DNA from 2 places in the Serratia sp. HNCC26DJ206 genome. Region 2 is predicted to be linked to the other one. Evidence: riboswitches for the same ligand, from Rfam matches in the RefSeq annotation. Region 2 holds a riboswitch; the other holds the start of a gene.

Region 1 (9,151 bases), on a different contig from region 2:
GCGCTTTAAACGCAGTACCGTAAGAAGCAATCGCACGATAGCCTTCAACAAACTCCCAAGCGGCGCTGGTTTGCCAGGTATTGTGCCAACCAAATTGTGAGTTATCGTCACCACGCACCGCCCCTTCCAGAGTAATAGCGTCAAACTGTTGTTGTGCAGTCAGATACAGGCCGGTATTGCGCTGGCTTTTGCTGTCGGTGATATAAGCGGTGCCCGGTTCGAGCTTCTGCTCCTGCCAGTCAACGCCGGTGCTGACACTGCCTTGAGCCACCTGGAAGTGATTTCCCCACTGCACATTATATTGTGTGGCGTCATCCAGGGTTGCGGAGGGGGAATAGCGACCATATTTCGGGTCATAATTATAGTCTTTGCTGTGGCTGTAGCTGGCCGTTAACTGCGTGGCATAAATCCCCTCGCGATAACGCAGGCCGCTGTCCCACGACTGGCTATAGAGCTGGCGGGTATCGGGCAAAGCATCAGGATGCAGGGGATCTTGATAGTTATAGCTACCATCATAGGCCGTGCGGTTGTCATAGCCATAGCCACGCACAAACCCACCCAACTGCTCGGTAAACTGGTGTTGCAGTTCGCCATACAGCGATTTGCTCATGAAACCATCACGATCGGGCTGCGCCGGATTGCCAAAGCTGTCCGGCAAGTTGGCCACCACGTCAAACCCTCTGGTATAGGTATAATTGCCCGCCAAGGTAGCGACGGTATTTTGCCCCAGTTGCTGTTGCGTAGCACCGTCGTAGCCCTGATAGCCATTGGAACCGACACCGGCAGAAAGTGAGGAACCCGCCTTCTCACGGGTAGTAATGATGTTGATCACCCCACCAATGGCGTCAGAACCGTAGACGGCAGAGCGAGGCCCGCGGATAAACTCGACTTTTTGCACCAGCGAAATCGGGATTTGGCTCAGATCAGAAGAGCCACTGATACCGGCCTGATTAAGGCGGATACCGTCAATCAACAGCAGCACATGTCGGGAATCGGTACCGCGTATAAAGACAGCGGAACTCTGCCCCAGGCCGCCACTTTGTGCGATATCCACCCCCGGCAATCGGCGCATTACGTCGACTACGCTCTTGGCCTGCCAGCGATCGATATCATTGCGGGTGACAACAGAGGTCGGGGCCAGCACGGAAGAAACCGGCTGCGGGAAGCGATTGGCGCTCACCACCAGGGTATCGCTGTTGTTGGTTGTGGTGTTGTCTTGCGCCCATCCAGAAACTGCCGTCACGGAAGAGACCACCGCCAGCAGTGTATTTTTTATCATTGTCATAAAGAAAAGCATCCAAACTTAATTGGCGGATGCCGCAGGATCACAGCCGATAATTCGCGACGGCCATGGATTTTGCGACGTACACCGGCAGGTTTTCGGGCTTGGGATTTGCAGATTGCCGTGGGCAACCCAGCACCGGGCGATGACTTCCCATCCAGCAGTGGACAGTGTCTGCGTAAAAACGCTATCGCCGTGACTTCCCCATACCGCTGCGCGTCAGCTCCAGATTCACACTGGATTCCCTTTTCACTCGCTGCTTGAGGCCGGACGGCCATGCTACGATCAATAAAAATAGATGTCTAGACAGCTAATAAGGTCGCGAACCTAACAAAACTGGACTTCACGGCTTGATTCCCTACAATCCACGCTGATCCAATTTGCCTGACGAGAAGAGCCATGACGCCCGAGATTTTGCCCATTGAACGCTATGACGACCAACTGGCGGAGAAAACTGCCCGTCTGAGAACGATGATGTCACCGTTCACGGCACCTGAGCCGGAAGTGTTCCGCTCGCCCGTCAGCCACTACCGTATGCGTGCGGAATTCCGTATCTGGCATGATGAAGACGAGATGTATCACATCATGTTCGATCAGCAGACCAAACAGCGCATCCGCGTCGACAGCTTCCCAGCCGCCAGCGAACTGATTAACCAGCTGATGCACGCGTTGATCGTCGCCATCAAACCCAACCCGGTGCTGCGCCATAAACTGTTCCAGATTGATTACCTGTCCACGCAAAGCGGTAAAATCATTGCCTCGCTGCTGTATCACCGCAAGCTGGATGAACAATGGCAGCAGGATGCGGCGGCACTGCGCGATGCGCTACGCGCACAGGGCTTTGATGTGCAATTGATTGGCCGCGCGTCGAAGATGAAAATCATGCTGGATCAGGATTATGTCGATGAAGTATTGCCGGTCGCCGGTCGCGACATGATTTATCGCCAGGTAGAAAACAGTTTTACCCAACCCAACGCCGCAATGAACGTGCAGATGCTGGAATGGGCGCTGGATGTCACGCAGGATTCGCAAGGCGATCTGCTGGAACTGTATTGCGGTAACGGCAATTTCTCACTGGCGCTGGCGCGCAACTTCGAACGCGTACTGGCCACTGAAATCGCCAAGCCTTCCGTTGCCGCAGCTCAGTACAACATTGCGGCCAATCAGATCGACAACGTGCAGATCATCCGCATGGCGGCGGAGGATTTCACTCAGGCAATGAACGGCGTGCGTGAATTCAACCGGCTGAAAGGGATTGATTTAGCGAGTTATAATTGCGAGACGATTTTTGTCGATCCACCACGCAGCGGGCTGGATGACGATACTCTGAAGATGGTGCAGGCTTACCCACGCATTCTGTACATTTCCTGCAACCCGGAAACGCTGTGCGCCAACCTGGAAACACTGCAGACAACCCACAAGGTCAGCCGCCTGGCGCTGTTCGATCAGTTCCCTTACACCCACCACATGGAATGCGGTGTGTTGCTGGAACGCCGCTGATAGATTATCAGGCGGGCTCGATGCCCGCCATTTCATTGGAAATAAAGCTTATTGCGCGGCAGAATCACGTCTCTTCAATTGGAATCCAATCCAGAATACCAGTGCAACACAGACAATGGATGGCAGGAAGTTAGAGCCAATCTGCGGGTATTCCACTCGGACGATCGCACTGTACCCCAGGATACCCAGCAGGAAACAGGCGGCGGCCAGCTTCGGCATCCCCTCCGGCATGGGTCGGCTCAGGTAACGTTGATGCAGGCAATACACCGCCAGCACCAAAGCAATCAACGGGAAGATCGAGAACGGCACCACCGAGCTGAACAGCGCGGCAAAAGAGCCGTTAATCGACAGACCGGCAATTAACGCCAGCAGTAAAGTACCATTCTCACGACAGGATTTTTCCATTATTTTCACCTTGTTATACGCGGGATACAGATGCTTTTTCTTGCTCGCGACGATACCAGTAATAAGCCCCTTTGGAAATCATCCGCAATTGCAACACTAACCGTTCCTCGAGCTTCCGCCGCTGTTCGATATCCACATCCAGCGCTTCCGCACCGGCACTGAACACAATGGTCACCATCGCTTCCGCCTGCGCTTCGGTAAAGCTGCGCGGCATATGGTTTTCCAGCTCGAGATAATCTGCCAGTTCGGCAATAAAATGTTGGATTTCACGCGCTACCGCCGCGCGAAATGCCGCAGAAGTCCCGGAACGCTCACGCAGCAACAGCCGGAATGCATTGGGATTGTTACCGATAAATTCCATAAACGTGGATACCGACGTGCGGATCACGCTACCGCCTTTGGCAATGCGTTGGCGTGCCTGGCGCATCAGTTGGCGCAGCATCAGGCCGCTTTCGTCGACCATGGTGAGCCCCAGTTCATCTACGTCGCGGAAGTGGCGATAGAACGAGGTCGGCGCAATCCCGGCCTCCCGCGAGACTTCACGCAGGCTCAGGCTGGCAAAACTGCGTTCGGCACTGAGCTGGCTGAAAGCCGCTTCAATGAGGGAACGGCGCGTCCGTTCTTTTTGTTGTGCTCTGACGCCAATGTGCATATTCAGATAAATTCCATCCACTCAGTCTAACGCCGCAGAATTGGCAATATAGCAAATTTATTGCAACGGCATTTATACAAACGCGCTCTGTACGGTGCCAACGGCGCTTTATAGGGAACTGCTTAGGAAACGGTAACTATCCCACGCCAACGCGTTTTTTGTAGCAAGAGTGATGTTATACCTGATTTACCCTTCTGATTCGTCAAAATACCCCGTTACGCATGCAGACAGTTCCTGGTGCTCCTACCTACGTTCACTGTCACCCATCCTGCTCACAGGAACGACGTTAGGGGCGAAAAAATCCGCCCCTCCCGATTACTGTAATGCCTTTAAAATTTGCATCGCGGCTTTTACCCGCTCGGTATTCGGATAGTTTTTATTCGCCAGCATAACGATCCCTACCTGCTTTTCAGGGATAAAAGCGACATAGGCACCAAACCCGCCGGTTGCTCCCGTCTTGTGAACCCATGATGCATCCACACGAGGATGTGATTGCACATCCAACACCTGCTGCGGCCCGATCGCGATCGGGTTATCGGCCCCCCTCACTGCCATTGCGGCCTGAGCTGGCCAGTTAAGCATCTCCCAACCCAGCCCCTGATATAAGGCCTCGGTGCGATAAAAACGCGTTTGCGCCAGATCCAAAGCTTGCTGTAACGTGTTATCTGCGACCTGTTGCGGGTCCATATTCGCCTGCATCCAGCGCGACATATCTTTTATGGGGGACTTCACGCCATAGGATTCTGCATCTAGCATGCCCGGTGATACACGTACGGGTTTGCCATCGCGATAACCCCAGGCGTAAGAATTTTTGACCGCATCCGGTACAGTAATAAAGGTGTGATTGAGCTTAAGCGGCGTGAACACGCGTTGTTGCATGGCTTGCTCAAAGGAGAGCCCGCTGGGTTTTGCCGCTAAAACCCCAAAAAGACCGATACTGCTGTTTGCATACTGACGCGTTTTTCCCGGTGACCACTGTGGTTGCCACTGTTGATAGAAGTTTACCAGCCCATTCTCGTCAGTGACTGCGTCCGGAACCTGCAACGGCAAGCCACCTGCGCTGTAAGTCGCCAATTGCAGCAGAGTGATGTCACGCCACTGCGGTGTGTTAAGTGCCGGCCAGTATTTGCTGGCCGGATCGCTAAGCGCAATCTCGCCTTTTATCACGGCGACGCCACCCAGTACCCCGGTGAAGGTTTTGCTCACAGAGCCCAGTTCAAAGAGGGTGTCTTCTGTCACCGGACGATGCTGTGCTTCATCAGCCATACCCCAGGTAAAGTAGTAAGGCTGGCCTTTAACGATCACCGCCACCGCCATGCCGGGGATACCTTGCTGCTGCATCAGCGGTTTTATTGCCTTACTCACGGTAGTTTCCACATCAGGGGCGGCTGCAATACTCATAGAGCATACCGATGCCAATGCCGTCGCTATCAACGTTCGAGAAATTAATTTCACTGTGTTTAACCTTCCGGGTTGTTGTTTCGCGTGCAGTTTGCCCAGTTTGACAGGCCGCAACAAACTGTTAATTTTAGCGTCTGATAAAAGAAAATCTTACAGGTAAAATCGTGGTTCGCCCTTACATTCCGCTCAATGCGCTCAGATCTTTCGAAGCAGCTGCGCGTCATCTAAGCTTTACTAATGCTGCGATTGAACTGCATGTCACCCATGCGGCGGTCAGCCAGCAGGTGAAATCACTAGAACAGCTACTGGGTTGCCAATTGTTTGTGCGTGTTTCGCGCGGACTGATGTTAACCACCGAAGGCGAAAGTCTGTTGCCGGTGTTAAATGACTCTTTCGATCGTATTGCCAATACTCTGGATCGCTTCTCTGCCGGGCAAGTGCGCGAAAAACTCAAAGTGGGTGTGGTGGGGAGCTTTGCTGTAGGTTTGCTGTTGCCGCGTTTGGATGATTTCAACCGCCATCATCCGCATATTGAACTGCAACTCTCCACCCACAATAATCGCGTTGATCCGGCCGCCGAAGGCCACGATTACACCATTCGCTTCGGTAGCGGAGCCTGGCACGGCACAGAGGCACGGTTTATTTGCGATGCCCCACTGTCTCCGCTGTGCACTACAGCGATTGCCCAGCAGTTACAGCAACCTGCTGACGTGCATAAATTTACGCTGCTGCGTTCTTTTCGCCGTGATGAGTGGAGCCACTGGTTGCAGAGCATTAACGAACATCCGCCTTCGCCCGCGCACCCGGTGATGATATTCGACTCTTCCTTGACCATGATCGAAGCCGCGCTTTTGGGGACGGGTATTGCGCTCGCTCCCTGTAAGATTTTCAATCACCTGCTGCAAACGGAGAGACTTGTGCGCCCTTTTCCCGCTGCAATCAACCTTGGAGGCTACTGGCTAACGCGGTTGCAATCGCGAGCCGAAAGCGCCGCCATGATGGCGTTTTCCGGCTGGCTCAGCGCACAGTTTAGGGTGGGATAACGTGATTTCGCAGGCAACGGGTTTTTAAGCCTGCTGCCACAATAATCTTAAACTGGGGCCTGGAAAATACCGGTCATAACGCGCAGTTGATAGCCGCCTGTACAAGAAACTGTCTTGAAAAGGCTACTGGTCATTGGGCACACAGCGCTATGATGTTAAGATACCGTTGTAATCTTGTATAAGAACAGGTCTATCCTACATGCAACAGCACTATCAATTTGACGCCATTGTTATTGGCTCGGGCCCTGGTGGTGAAGGCGCCGCTATGGGGCTGGTGAAACAAGGTGCCCGCGTGGCCGTGATTGAACGGTACAACAACGTGGGCGGCGGCTGTACTCATTGGGGTACCATCCCCTCAAAAGCCCTCCGCCACGCGGTCAGCCGCATCATCGAATTCAACCAGAACCCGCTTTACAATAACTCCCGCACCCTCAGTGCCACTTTCCCTGACATTTTACGCCACGCCGACAGCGTCATTAACCAGCAAACCCGCATGCGCCAAGGCTTTTATGAGCGCAACCAATGCAAACTGTTTGCCGGCGATGCTCGCTTTATCGACGCCAATACCGTCAGCGTTCGCTATAAAGACGGCACTCAGGACACCATTCGCGCCGACAATATCGTGATCGCCTGCGGTTCACGCCCTTACCGTCCGACCAGCGTTGATTTTAAACATCCACGCATTTACGACAGCGATTCCATTCTCGAGCTGAACCACGAACCACGCCACGTGATTATCTACGGTGCTGGGGTGATTGGCTGCGAATATGCGTCGATCTTCCGCGGTTTAAACGTAAAAGTGGATTTAATCAACACGCGCGATCGTCTGCTGGCGTTTCTCGATCAGGAAATGTCGGATTCGCTGTCTTATCACTTCTGGAATAACGGCGTGGTGATTCGCCACAACGAAGAGTTCGAGAAGATCGAAGGCACGGAAGATGGCGTGATTGTGCACTTGAAGTCGGGCAAAAAAGTGAAGGCCGACTGCCTGCTGTACGCCAACGGCCGCACCGGCAATACCGATTCGCTGGGGCTGGAGAATGTTGGCCTGGAGTCTGACAGCCGTGGCCTGCTGAAGGTCAACAGCATGTATCAGACGGCGGTAGCCCATATTTACGCCGTGGGTGATGTGATCGGCTACCCAAGCCTGGCCTCAGCCGCCTACGATCAAGGCCGCATCGCCGCGCAGGCGATTTCCTCCGGTGCCGCCAGCGGGCACCTGATCGAAGATATCCCAACCGGCATTTACACCATTCCGGAAATCAGCTCCGTCGGTAAAACCGAGCAGGAGTTGACCGCCATGAAGGTGCCGTATGAGGTAGGCCGCGCCCAGTTCAAACATTTGGCCCGGGCACAGATCGCCGGGATGAGCGTCGGCAGTCTGAAGATCCTGTTCCACCGCGAAACCTTGCAGATCCTGGGGATCCACTGCTTCGGTGAACGTGCGGCAGAGATCATTCACATCGGCCAGGCGATCATGGAACAGAAAGGTGAAGGCAATACTATCGAGTATTTTGTTAATACCACCTTCAACTATCCGACCATGGCCGAAGCCTATCGCGTTGCCGCGCTGAACGGTTTAAACCGCCTGTTTTAAGGCAGTGCCGAGGTAATTCTGCATGTGCTCGCGGATCGCTTCGGCTAACTGCTCATAACGGCCACGCAGCGGGGAACCGGGGCGATACACCAACGCAATGGTGCGCTTCGGTTCCGGCTTGTAGCAATCGAGATAGCAAACACCATCACGCTCGCGCTCATTGGGCACCGCCAGCGCTGGCAACAGCGTAATTCCGCTGCCCGCCGCTACCATATTGCGCAGCGTTTCCAAACTGGTGGCGCGGAAGTGGGTATCTTCATCCGCACCGGCCTGGAAGCAGAAGCCCAACGCCTGATCGCGCAGGCAATGGCCATCTTCCAGCATCAGCAGTTTTTCCCCTGCCAAATCCGGCATCGCCACGCGATCGCGCTGCGCCCAAGGGTGATCGGAATACACGGCCAGTTTCATCGACTCGTCAAATAGCGGCACTTCAATGAAGGCTTCGGTTTCTTTCACCAACGCCAGAATCGCACAGTCCAGCTTGCCGCTGTCGAGCTGCGCCAGCAGTTGATGGGTTTGCGCTTCATGCAGGTACATTTCCAGCTTGGGAAAGGTTTTATGCAGCGTTGGGATAATCTGCGGCAGCAGATAAGGCCCCACGGTGGGGATCAGGCCGATATGCAGCGGCCCGGACATGGCTTCACCCTGCTGGCTGGCCATTTCTCTCAGAACCTTGACTTCGCGCAGCACGGTACGCGCCTGCTCCACCAGCAATAAGCCCGCCTGAGTGAATAACACTTTACGGCTGGTGCGTTCGAGCAGCATCACACCGAGTTCATCTTCCAGCTTGCGGATCTGCCCACTCAGCGTGGGCTGGCTGACGTGGCATGAGTCGGCAGCACGCCGGAAATGGCGGTGCTCAGCCAAAGCAACCAGATACTCTAAATCACGAATATTCATTATTTACCTCCTAGCCATGATAGCTCATGGCGATAGATAAGATAGCAATGAGTGATTAGATCTATCAAGCCCAAGCATGAATAATGCCCCCCAACGAAGCGATACCGCGCAAGAAGCAAAAAATTATTTTCCTAATTAAGGGGTTAATTCATGTTTACCAGTCAAGAAGGCAAAAAAGTCCCTCAGGTTACTTTCCACACCCGCCAGGGCGACCAATGGATTGATGTCACCACTGATGACCTGTTTAAAGACAAAACCGTGATCCTGTTTTCTCTGCCAGGCGCATTCACTCCAACCTGCTCTTCCAGCCATCTGCCGCGCTATAACGAGCTGTCCAGCGTGTTCAAGCAGCACGGCGTTGACAGCATCCT
Region 2 (9,151 bases):
TTCCGTTGATGAGTTACCGATATCCACACCTGCTATGTAACGCATGTCCCGCCCTCAGTGTTAACTCTATGCTGGTGGTAACGCCCCCTCTCCCAGTGGGAGAGGGCCGGAATGAGGGGGCGGCTCATGGTGAACTTCCCCTCACCCTAACCCTCTCCCCGAGGGAGAGGGGACTGGTTGCTGGCCTTAATCGTCGCCTTTGAGTTTCTTGCGCTGCACGTACAGCGCCGCTGCTTCGCGGACAAACGCCGCGCAGATTTTGGCGTGGTAGTTTTTCTCCAGATCGTCGGCGATGGCGTTCAGCTCCTCTTTACTGGAACGGAACGGGCGCAGGGCGTTATAGATATCCAGCACCTTGTCATCGGGCACTGCCGTCAGCTCTGCCGCACGCTCAAAGTTCATCGCCAGGCGATCGCGGCCCGCATCGCGGGCGATATCGGCCTGAATGCGCAGGATTTCTGGCGTAATGCGCAAGTCTTGCGGCGTGACGCTGCCGTTGAGCACGTTAGCCAGCGTCAGATCGTCCAACGTTTTGTTGGTGGAGGTTTTCACCCATTCCGGGTGTTTGTTCGCCAGCGGGTAATCAGCCACTTTGGCTTTGCTGCCGTTGCCTGCTGGCGGCGTGGCGGTGGTGACGGTTTGCCCTTGCAAGCTGTTCATTTTGCTCAGGACATCGCGCACCATGGATTCAATAGCTTCGGAATTCATTGTGTTTTCCTTTGTTAAAGCTGCACCCGGAGTTCCTGCGGATTCTTGCCAGTCACCACGTACTTGGTTTCTTTAATGTGCAGAATCGCCGATTTGGCCTGGTATTTTGGCCGTGCCATCTGATCGTTCAGCGTCGGTACCGGCTGTGGTGACTCCCGTTTGGCATAACGGGCGGCGTTTTTACCGATCATCCGGTAAGTTTCCAGCGTCAGCAGCGGTGCCTGCGGGAACAGCTCCAGGTTGGAAAGCGGCGGCAGACCTTGCTGATGGATCACCGTGGTGCCTTTTGACTGAACGCCAATGGCAATGCCGGAACCGCTGAGGCGGTTGCCTTCTACCGCCACAAAAGCGACGTCGGACGATTTAAAGCAGCGGATCACCCGCGCCTTGATGCCTTCTTCTTCGATACCGGCAATCAGTTCGCGCAGGATGTTTTTATGCGGCAGGCCGACGATGTTGACGGTCTGCGAAAGACCAAACGCCGGGCCGACGGCAATGATCACTTCATCCTGGCTGCTGCCGGGCTTGGCTTCACCCACTTCGGTCAGGAAGCTGCTGCCGGGGGCCGTTGCAGGCTGTGCGGCGGCGGGTGCATCCGGTTGGAAGGAGACCGGCTTTTGTTCCACCTGCATTTCCTGCAACACGCCTTCAATAATCTGGCGCAGTAGTTTTTCGTTAATATCCACCATGACGTGAACCCCTTAATCGATCGCGTTAGGATCAAGTGCGTTAGGAATGTTTTTGATCTCTTCCCAGCGTGCGCCTTGCAGCCGGTAACCGGTGGCTGGGCCTGCATAGTCATTGAGGTCATTGACTGCCGAACGCACCTGGTTATTGCCGACGATGATGGCCGACGTGTGCAGGTAATCACCGGCGATCTTGGCTTTCTGGATGTTGAGCATGTCCTGCGCCACATCTTCGAAGCCACCCTGCGCCAGCGCTTTAATCACTTCCAGGCCGGTGCGGTTTTTGCTGATGATCTCTTGGGCAAACTTGATGTCCTCGACGATGTTACGTTCCGGCATATCTTTCGAACCGTGGGCGTAGGTGGCGGCGGTAACCTCTTCATCGGTAATCGGTGGCAGCCCCATACCAGCAAACACCGCTTGCAGTGCGCGCGCCGCCTTGTTACGGATGGCAACCACGTCTTCTTCGCGCACCGGGCGCAGGCCGCCGTCCACTTTCAGGTCGCGTTGCAGCACGTTGTAATCGTCAAAGTCTTCCGCATCTTCGTTGGAACCGGCGAACATGTTGTCGTAGTTCGGCACCGCGGAATAACCGGAGGAGATGAAGTCGGTTCCCGGCAGGAACTGCATCAGCAAGCGCGCAGTGCGGCGCATGTCCGAATGGGTAAAGGTCTGGTCGTTACTGGAGGCGCACTCCAGATCCAGCGCGGAGCAGATCAGGTTTTCGGCCAGAATGGCCCGAATGCCGGAAGGCACGGCGGAAGGCACGCCCACGCAACTGACCGAACCGTTTTGCAGCCCCTGAACCCCGGCGGCTTTGGTGATGTAAATGCAGCGGGCTTCCAGGTAGAGCATGGATTTACCTTCCGCATAGCCCATCTGCACTTCGGAGCCGGAGCCGGAGGTAAAGCGCATTTTCAACCCGCGTGAGGCGTAGGACGAGGCCAGGAAGCCTTTCGACCACGGGGTGTCATCACCGTCGGTAAACACCGGTTCGGTGCCGTACACCGAGATGGTTTCGGCATAGCAGGTGTGGCCCAGCATGCCGAGTTTCAGTTCGGTGGCTTCTTCCAGCGAGCATTGGGTCAGCACACCAGGGCGGCCAATCTGCGAGCCAACCAGCAGCGCGATGGCGTTGAACGGCGCATAGCGGGCGACTGCGACGGTGGTTTCCTGCTCATCGAAGCCACGGAAGGCACCTTCTGCGGCGTCGGCGGCGATCTGCACCGGGTTGTCTTTCACGTTAGTGACGTGGGCCTGCTGTGACGGAGTACGACGCGCGCGCATTTTCTGCATCGACATCATCATTTCCACCACGTTCATGTGCGACACCACTTCGACGATCTTCGCCGGGGTCATGGCGGTGGTCAGCGGTACAATGCTGGCGCGGGAGACGTTGGGATCGCACAGCATATTGGCCAGCTTCACCGAATCCATCGCCATCACTTCTTCCGCACGCGCCAGATTGATGCCGTAGCGGGCAATAAAGTGGTCGATCAGGTCAAACTCGCTCTGCGGTTTGCCGTCCAGTTCGGTGATCACTCCGCCGACGATTTTGATCGACGGTTTGGGATCGTTGGGGCTTTCCATGGCGATAAAGCCTTCCTCGATCCACTCTTTGACAAAACCGTCCTGGTTGACCGGGCGTTTTGCCAATGCTTCAAATCTTTTCGATTTCATGAAACAGCCTCACTTGGCATCAGATATAAGAAGGGCGGTCGTTTTTCGGTTCGGCACCCAGCGTAGCCAGAACGGTTTTGCCAATCTCACGGGCGGAAATCACCGCCTGACGCACCGCGCCGGAGTCACCGGAGATCACCAGAATCACTTCGTTGCTGTAGCTGGTGCCCTGTGCCGGTGAGCTGTAGGCCACCACGTCAACGTTGGCGGATTTCACCGCCGTATCGGCCATCAGCACGCCGACGGCGGCCGGAGCGCCGACGATCACCCCGCAAGAGCGGCCCACCGGTGCGCCAAAGGCTTTTTCCAGCGCGTAGCTGGCACGGGCGGTGTATTGCAGCTCGATATGACCGGCTTCATTGGCGTAAACGTCGCCGAAGGTGCGATCCAGCTCTTTCAGCGCCACTTCCACCGCGCGTTTCACGTCGGAAACGTCGTTGCCGCCGAAGACGATCAGTGAGCCGTGGCCCGCGCCGCCTTTGGTATCGCGCGGCAGTTCGATGCTCACCACTTCGGTATTGGTGGCCTTGACGGCTTCATCCGCCGCCATGATGTGCGGGCCAGCGCCGGTGCGGGCACCGAGAATGCCGATCGAGCGATAGCTCTTTTCCAGCTTCATGGCGCTCAGCAGGGCGCTATCGACGTTAGCGATAACCAGACCCACCGTGTCGCCAATGGCGGTCCCGACGAACTCCGTTAAACTGCAGTTTTTTTCTGCCATAACCGTATCTCGTGTTGTGTGCGTGAGTGGTGAGGAAGCAGCCGGGGTGTGCTCGCTGACTTTGGCTATCACCTGGGCCATGATTTTGTCGACCAGGTCATGGCTGCTCATTGGCTATTTCCCTTCGGTAAGAATTTTTCCACGTCGGTATGTGGGCGTGGGATGACGTGAGTGGCTTTGACTTCACCCACCCGGGCGGCGGCAGAGGCACCGGCATCGGTTGCCGCTTTCACTGCGCCCACGTCGCCGCGGACGATGACGGTCACCAGGCCAGAGCCAATTTTCTCGTAACCCACCAGCACCACGTTGGCAGACTTCACCATGGTGTCGGCGGCTTCGATGGCGGCGGCTAACCCTTTGGTTTCCACCATTCCTAATGCTTCTTGTTGCATAAACACCTCTGTCAGGACTGTGATGCAGCGAATATACAAATAAGCAACGAAAAAGAATGGCTGACTTAAATCTTTTGCGGAGAATGGTTGGTGATTGGATAATAAAAACCGGATATGGGAATGGGCTATCTTGCTGTTTTTATGATGATTTAATAATTATTGAATTTAACAAAAATTAGCTTTTCAAATTTCTGTTTTCATCTGAAATTTTATTATTAGCGTCAGAGAGTGAAAATTGAGAGCTGGATAGCAATAACGGAAGAAGGGTAGAACAAGAAAGTGTTATTTTGGCTTTAAATAAAATCCTATCTATTACCCTGAGAATAAATGATTTTTCAAATTATCAATAACAATAATCTCTTATTGCCAAGCAAGTTTTTCCCTCGCCGTTGAGCTATTGCAACAACACTTTCGTTTGCCCGCTCCCTATAGTAGTTCGCAGTATTGCTGTTGCCCGGGAGCCAGCTGATGTGGGCTGATTCCTCATCCAATCACGCAGGGGAAGGTTATGAATGATTCACTGAAAGCGCAATGTATTGCCGAGTTTCTCGGCACCGGGCTGTTTGTTTTTTTCGGTGCCGGGTGCCTTTGTGCAGCGAAGTTGGCCGGAGCTAATTTTGGCCTGTGGGAAATCTGCATCGTCTGGGGGCTGGGGATTTCTCTGGCGGTGTATCTGACGGCGGGGATTTCCGGTGGGCACCTGAACCCGGCGATCACTATCGCCATGTGGCTGTTTGCCTGTTTCCCGCGCGGCAAAGTGCTGGGGTACTGCGTTTCGCAGATCGCCGGTGCTTTCTGCGGCGCGGCGCTGGTCTACGCCCTCTACCACAATCTGTTTGCCGAAACCGAAGCGGCGAAAAATATGGTACGCGGCAGCCTGGAAAGCCTGCAACTGGCCAGCATTTTCAGCACTTATCCAAACCCTACCATCAGTGTGCTACAGGCATCCCTGGTTGAAATCGTTATTACCGCCATTCTGATGTGCCTGGTAATGGCACTGACCGATGACGGCAACGGCGTGCCGCGCGGGCCACTGGCACCTTTATTGATTGGTATTCTGGTGGCGGTAATCGGCGCTTCGATGGGCCCGTTGACCGGGTTTGCCATGAACCCGGCGCGTGACTTTGGGCCGAAGCTGTTCGCGTTCTTTGCTGGCTGGGGCAAAGTGGCCATGACCGGCGGGCGCGATATTCCTTATTTCATTGTGCCGATCGTCGCTCCGGTGATTGGTGCCTGCCTGGGGGCTGCGGGTTACCGCTATTTAATTGGCAAAAACCTGCCGTGCAATGCCTGCCAATTAGAAGAGGAAAAAATCTGATTTTGAGTCTCCTCACTCCAAAATTGGGGTGAGGAGGATTTTTGTGATCTGTTTGGGTTAATCAATTAAAATAGATTTCGAGTTTTTTATTAGTCTGATAGGCTTAAGCGCTGGCTTTTAATACGATTAGCGAATCTTATCTTTTAATTTTACCCACAGGAGATAAAAGCAAAAAATAACAAACCGATAACAGCAGGGACAGGTTGTCACAATAAATAAAACTTCACTTAGGGAGGGCTATAATGATTTCTGCCAGTTTACTTAACTCAGAACTCATCAATAAAATTGCCCAAGACTTTGCTCAGGCTACGGGATTAGCCGTCGTGGTTGTGAACATTCACGGTGAGGAAATCTCCGATCTGTTCAATTTCACCTCATTTTGCCAGATGATGCGCCAGGATCCCGTCAATCATCTCCGTTGCCGCATGAGCGACCGCTGTGGGGGCCTTGAAGCCTCAAAATCCAATGAACCCTGTATCTATCGTTGCCATGCGGGCTTGACGGATTTCTCTATCCCGCTGGTGATTGCCGGCCATTTGGTGGGGTTTGTGCTGTGCGGGCAGGTCAGGCTGCAACAGGAGGTTGGGCTGATTGATATCCTCAGCGTTGATGACTGCTGGCAAAAGGATCCGGCGCTGCTGGATGAGTTCCATAATGTGCAAGTGATGGAGTATTCACGGGTGATTGCCTCGGCGGATCTGCTGAAGCTGATCGTGGAAAACTGCCTGAAAAAGCATCTGAACTTTGTGGTAATCAAAGATAATAATGAGGCGAAAGAACAGGCTAAGGCGCGCCAGCCCAATCCGCATGAAGCGAAAATGAAAAAGGCGCTGCGCTATATTGATGCTCATCTTTCTGAAGAGTTACGTCTTGAAGACGTGGCGGCCAAGGTGTATCTCAGCCCTTACTATTTCAGCAAGTTATTTAAAAAATATCAGGGCGTTGGCTTCAACGTGTGGATAAATCAGCAGCGCATGGCCAATGCCAGGGAAATGTTACAGCACAGTGACTGGAGTATCGCCAGCATTGCGAAAAACCTGGGTTTCTCGCAAACCAGCTATTTCTGCAAGGTATTCCGCCAGACTTATAATGTGACGCCGCAGGCATTCCGCTCGCTGGCGATTGAACAGCACAATTTGGTGGAGTAACACACGGCGCTATTGAGCGGCGGCGGCAGATAACAATATTTTGTTATTTATAGAATCTTAAAATAAGCCTGAATCTCTTGCTGCAACAGTCATCGCCATTATCAGAGAGCAATATTTTACTATCCTATGACCACATTTTTTTCGCAAAAGAATAAACTGAACATTTTTTTATTAATTAGCTGACGTATATTAATTATTATCAGTAAGACATTCTATAGAGAAAACATTTAATGCTATCGCAATGTTAATAAATTGATAGATTAAATGAGTTAGGTAAAAGAATTATTATCGCCAACTGGATAACTCACAATCTGAATAAATTGTGACTGGGAAGGGGGTGTTATTCCCCCGCAGCCCCCGCTGCTGTGATGCTGACGATTCCACCGTATAGCCAAAGTATTTTGTAAGGCGCTGGTTATGCCACTGATCTTAGGATTGGGAAGGTGGTGGATGAGGATGAAGCTAAGCCAGAAGACCGGCCAGTTGGTTTACCCCCTGCGTACTTGAAGTGGCAAAGGTGCTAGCTGCCTACCTGCAACGCCAAGTTCTTTGGGGCTAGCATTCAACTCCTTCGGAGGGAAGCGGGTTGTCACTAGATACGTGCAGCGTTGGCGCTGCGCGAGCGTATCTTTTCGACACCGAATCCCGACCGAGTGGCCGGGATTTTTTTATGCAGCTAACAGGCAAAAGGGCTTTTCTGATCGCAGGCACCGGCAGCGGCTGTGGCAAAACCACGCTGACGCTCGGCATCCTGCGGGCGCTGCAACAGCGCGGTCTGCGCGTGCAGCCGTTCAAGGTCGGCCCCGACTATCTGGATACCGGCTGGCACCGTGCCGTTTCTGGCGTGGCTTCGCGCAATCTGGATGCTTTTATGCTGCCAGCGGCCACCCTCAACGGCCTGTATAACCAGCATCTGCGCCACGCCGATGTGGCGGTGATCGAAGGCGTGATGGGGCTGTATGACGGCTATGGCATCGACCCCAATTATTGCAGCAGCGCGGCGCTGGCCAAGCAGCTAGATTGCCCGGTGATCCTGCTGGTGGATGGCAAAGCGGTATCCACCTCGGTGGCGGCAACCGTGCTGGGTTTCCGCCAGTTTGATCCGGCACTGAAACTGGCCGGGGTGATCGTCAACCGGGTGAATTCAGACCAGCATTACCAACTGATTCGTCAGGCCATCGAACGCTACTGCGCCGTGCCGGTGTTAGGGCGCTTGCCGGTGCTGGCGGAGGTGGCGTTACCGTCGCGCCATCTGGGGCTGGTTGCTGCACAAGAAAGCGCTGGCAACGATCCCTGCTGGCAGCGGCTGGCGCAGCAGGTTGAAGCCCATATCGATCTCGATCGCTTGCTGGCGCTGACTCTCTCGACCCATCAACCGGCCGGACAGCCCCCGGCATTACCCGCGCCTGAACTGGCGGCAGGCTTAACCCTGGCCTTGGCTGAAGACGACGCCTTTAACTTCTACTACCCGGATAACCTCGATCTGCTGGAGCAGGCGGGGGTGCGCATCCAGCGTTTCAGCCCGTTGCACGATCGCCAGTTGCCGGATTGCCAGATGATCTACCTTGGTGGCGGCTACCCGGAGGTGCATGCGGCACAGCTGGCGGCCAACCCGCAGATGCACGCTGCGTTGCAGGCAGCGCATCGGCGGCACATTCCGATCTATGCCGAATGCGGTGGCCTGATGTATCTCGGCCAGGGGCTGACCGACTGCGCCGGGCAGCGCCACCGGATGAGCGGCATTTTGCCGGGGGAAAGCCGTATGGGGGATCGCCTGACGCGCTTTGGCTATTGCCAGTGGCAAGCCCGTACCGACACCTTGCTGGCTGCCAAAGGGGAAACCCTGCGCGGCCACGAGTTTCACTATTCTGATTTTTCCAGCCCGCTGACGCCGGTATTTGACTGCGCCAAATGGCGCGACGGCGTTGCGGTGCAGCGCTGGCAGGGGGGATATCAACTTGGCCGTACTCAGGCCAGCTATCTGCATATTCACTTCGCACAGCGCCCCGGCCTGTTGGATCGCTGGCTGACGGCGGCCAGGAGCGTGCTATGACGCTGGCGGCCTGGTTGGTGGCTTTTCTGCTCGACCGCCTGCTGGGCGATCCGCCGCACTGGCCGCACCCGGTGCGCTGGATCGGTAACCTGATTCATGTGCTGCAACGCCTGATCCGTCGCGTTTGCCACAGCGAAAGGGCGCTCAGGATCGGCGGCGGGTTGCTGTGGCTGGCGGTGGTGGGGCTGGTGTGGTTGCTCAGTTGGGGATTTTTAACGCTGCTAATGCAGATCCACCCCTGGCTCGGCTGGCTGGCCGAAGTGTGGCTGATCTACACCCTGCTGGCTGCGCGCTGCCTGGAGGATGCGGCGATGGAAGTGCATCACGCGCTGAAATATGCCGGGCTGGAAGAGAGCCGCCGCAGGCTGTCGTGGATTGTCGGGCGCGATACGTCGCAACTGGAAGCCCCGCAAATCACCCGGGCGGTGGTGGAGACGGTGGCAGA

Evidence for each region. Region 2 has a riboswitch for cobalamin ahead of AC2A1E_RS00850 (cobyrinic acid a,c-diamide synthase CobB). Riboswitches for the same ligand answer to the same signal wherever they lie in the genome.
Region 1: linked by a shared signal. The riboswitch ahead of btuB (TonB-dependent vitamin B12 receptor BtuB) and the one ahead of AC2A1E_RS00850 (cobyrinic acid a,c-diamide synthase CobB) in region 2 are both predicted to bind cobalamin.

What each region holds. Positions count from the first base shown of each region.
Region 1 covers NZ_JBXUGP010000030.1:1,729-10,879, forward strand. The annotation lists gene btuB (TonB-dependent vitamin B12 receptor BtuB) at 1-1,285, opposite strand, end outside; cobalamin riboswitch at 1,355-1,565, opposite strand; gene trmA (tRNA (uridine(54)-C5)-methyltransferase TrmA) at 1,682-2,782, shown strand; gene AC2A1E_RS18915 (YijD family membrane protein) at 2,831-3,187, opposite strand; gene fabR (HTH-type transcriptional repressor FabR) at 3,201-3,833, opposite strand; gene ampC (class C beta-lactamase) at 4,155-5,240, opposite strand; gene ampR (LysR family transcriptional regulator AmpR) at 5,405-6,283, shown strand; gene sthA (Si-specific NAD(P)(+) transhydrogenase) at 6,483-7,880, shown strand; gene oxyR (DNA-binding transcriptional regulator OxyR) at 7,863-8,780, opposite strand; gene AC2A1E_RS18945 (glutathione peroxidase) at 8,931-9,151, shown strand, end outside.
Region 2 covers NZ_JBXUGP010000001.1:179,580-188,730, forward strand. The annotation lists gene AC2A1E_RS00810 (diol dehydratase reactivase subunit alpha) at 1-45, opposite strand, end outside; gene pduE (propanediol dehydratase small subunit PduE) at 187-708, opposite strand; gene AC2A1E_RS00820 (propanediol/glycerol family dehydratase medium subunit) at 723-1,394, opposite strand; gene pduC (propanediol dehydratase large subunit PduC) at 1,410-3,074, opposite strand; gene pduB (propanediol utilization microcompartment protein PduB) at 3,094-3,906, opposite strand; gene pduA (propanediol utilization microcompartment protein PduA) at 3,903-4,187, opposite strand; gene AC2A1E_RS00840 (MIP/aquaporin family protein) at 4,696-5,505, shown strand; gene pocR (transcriptional regulator PocR) at 5,748-6,653, shown strand; cobalamin riboswitch at 6,933-7,151, shown strand; gene AC2A1E_RS00850 (cobyrinic acid a,c-diamide synthase CobB) at 7,324-8,706, shown strand; gene cbiB (adenosylcobinamide-phosphate synthase CbiB) at 8,703-9,151, shown strand, end outside.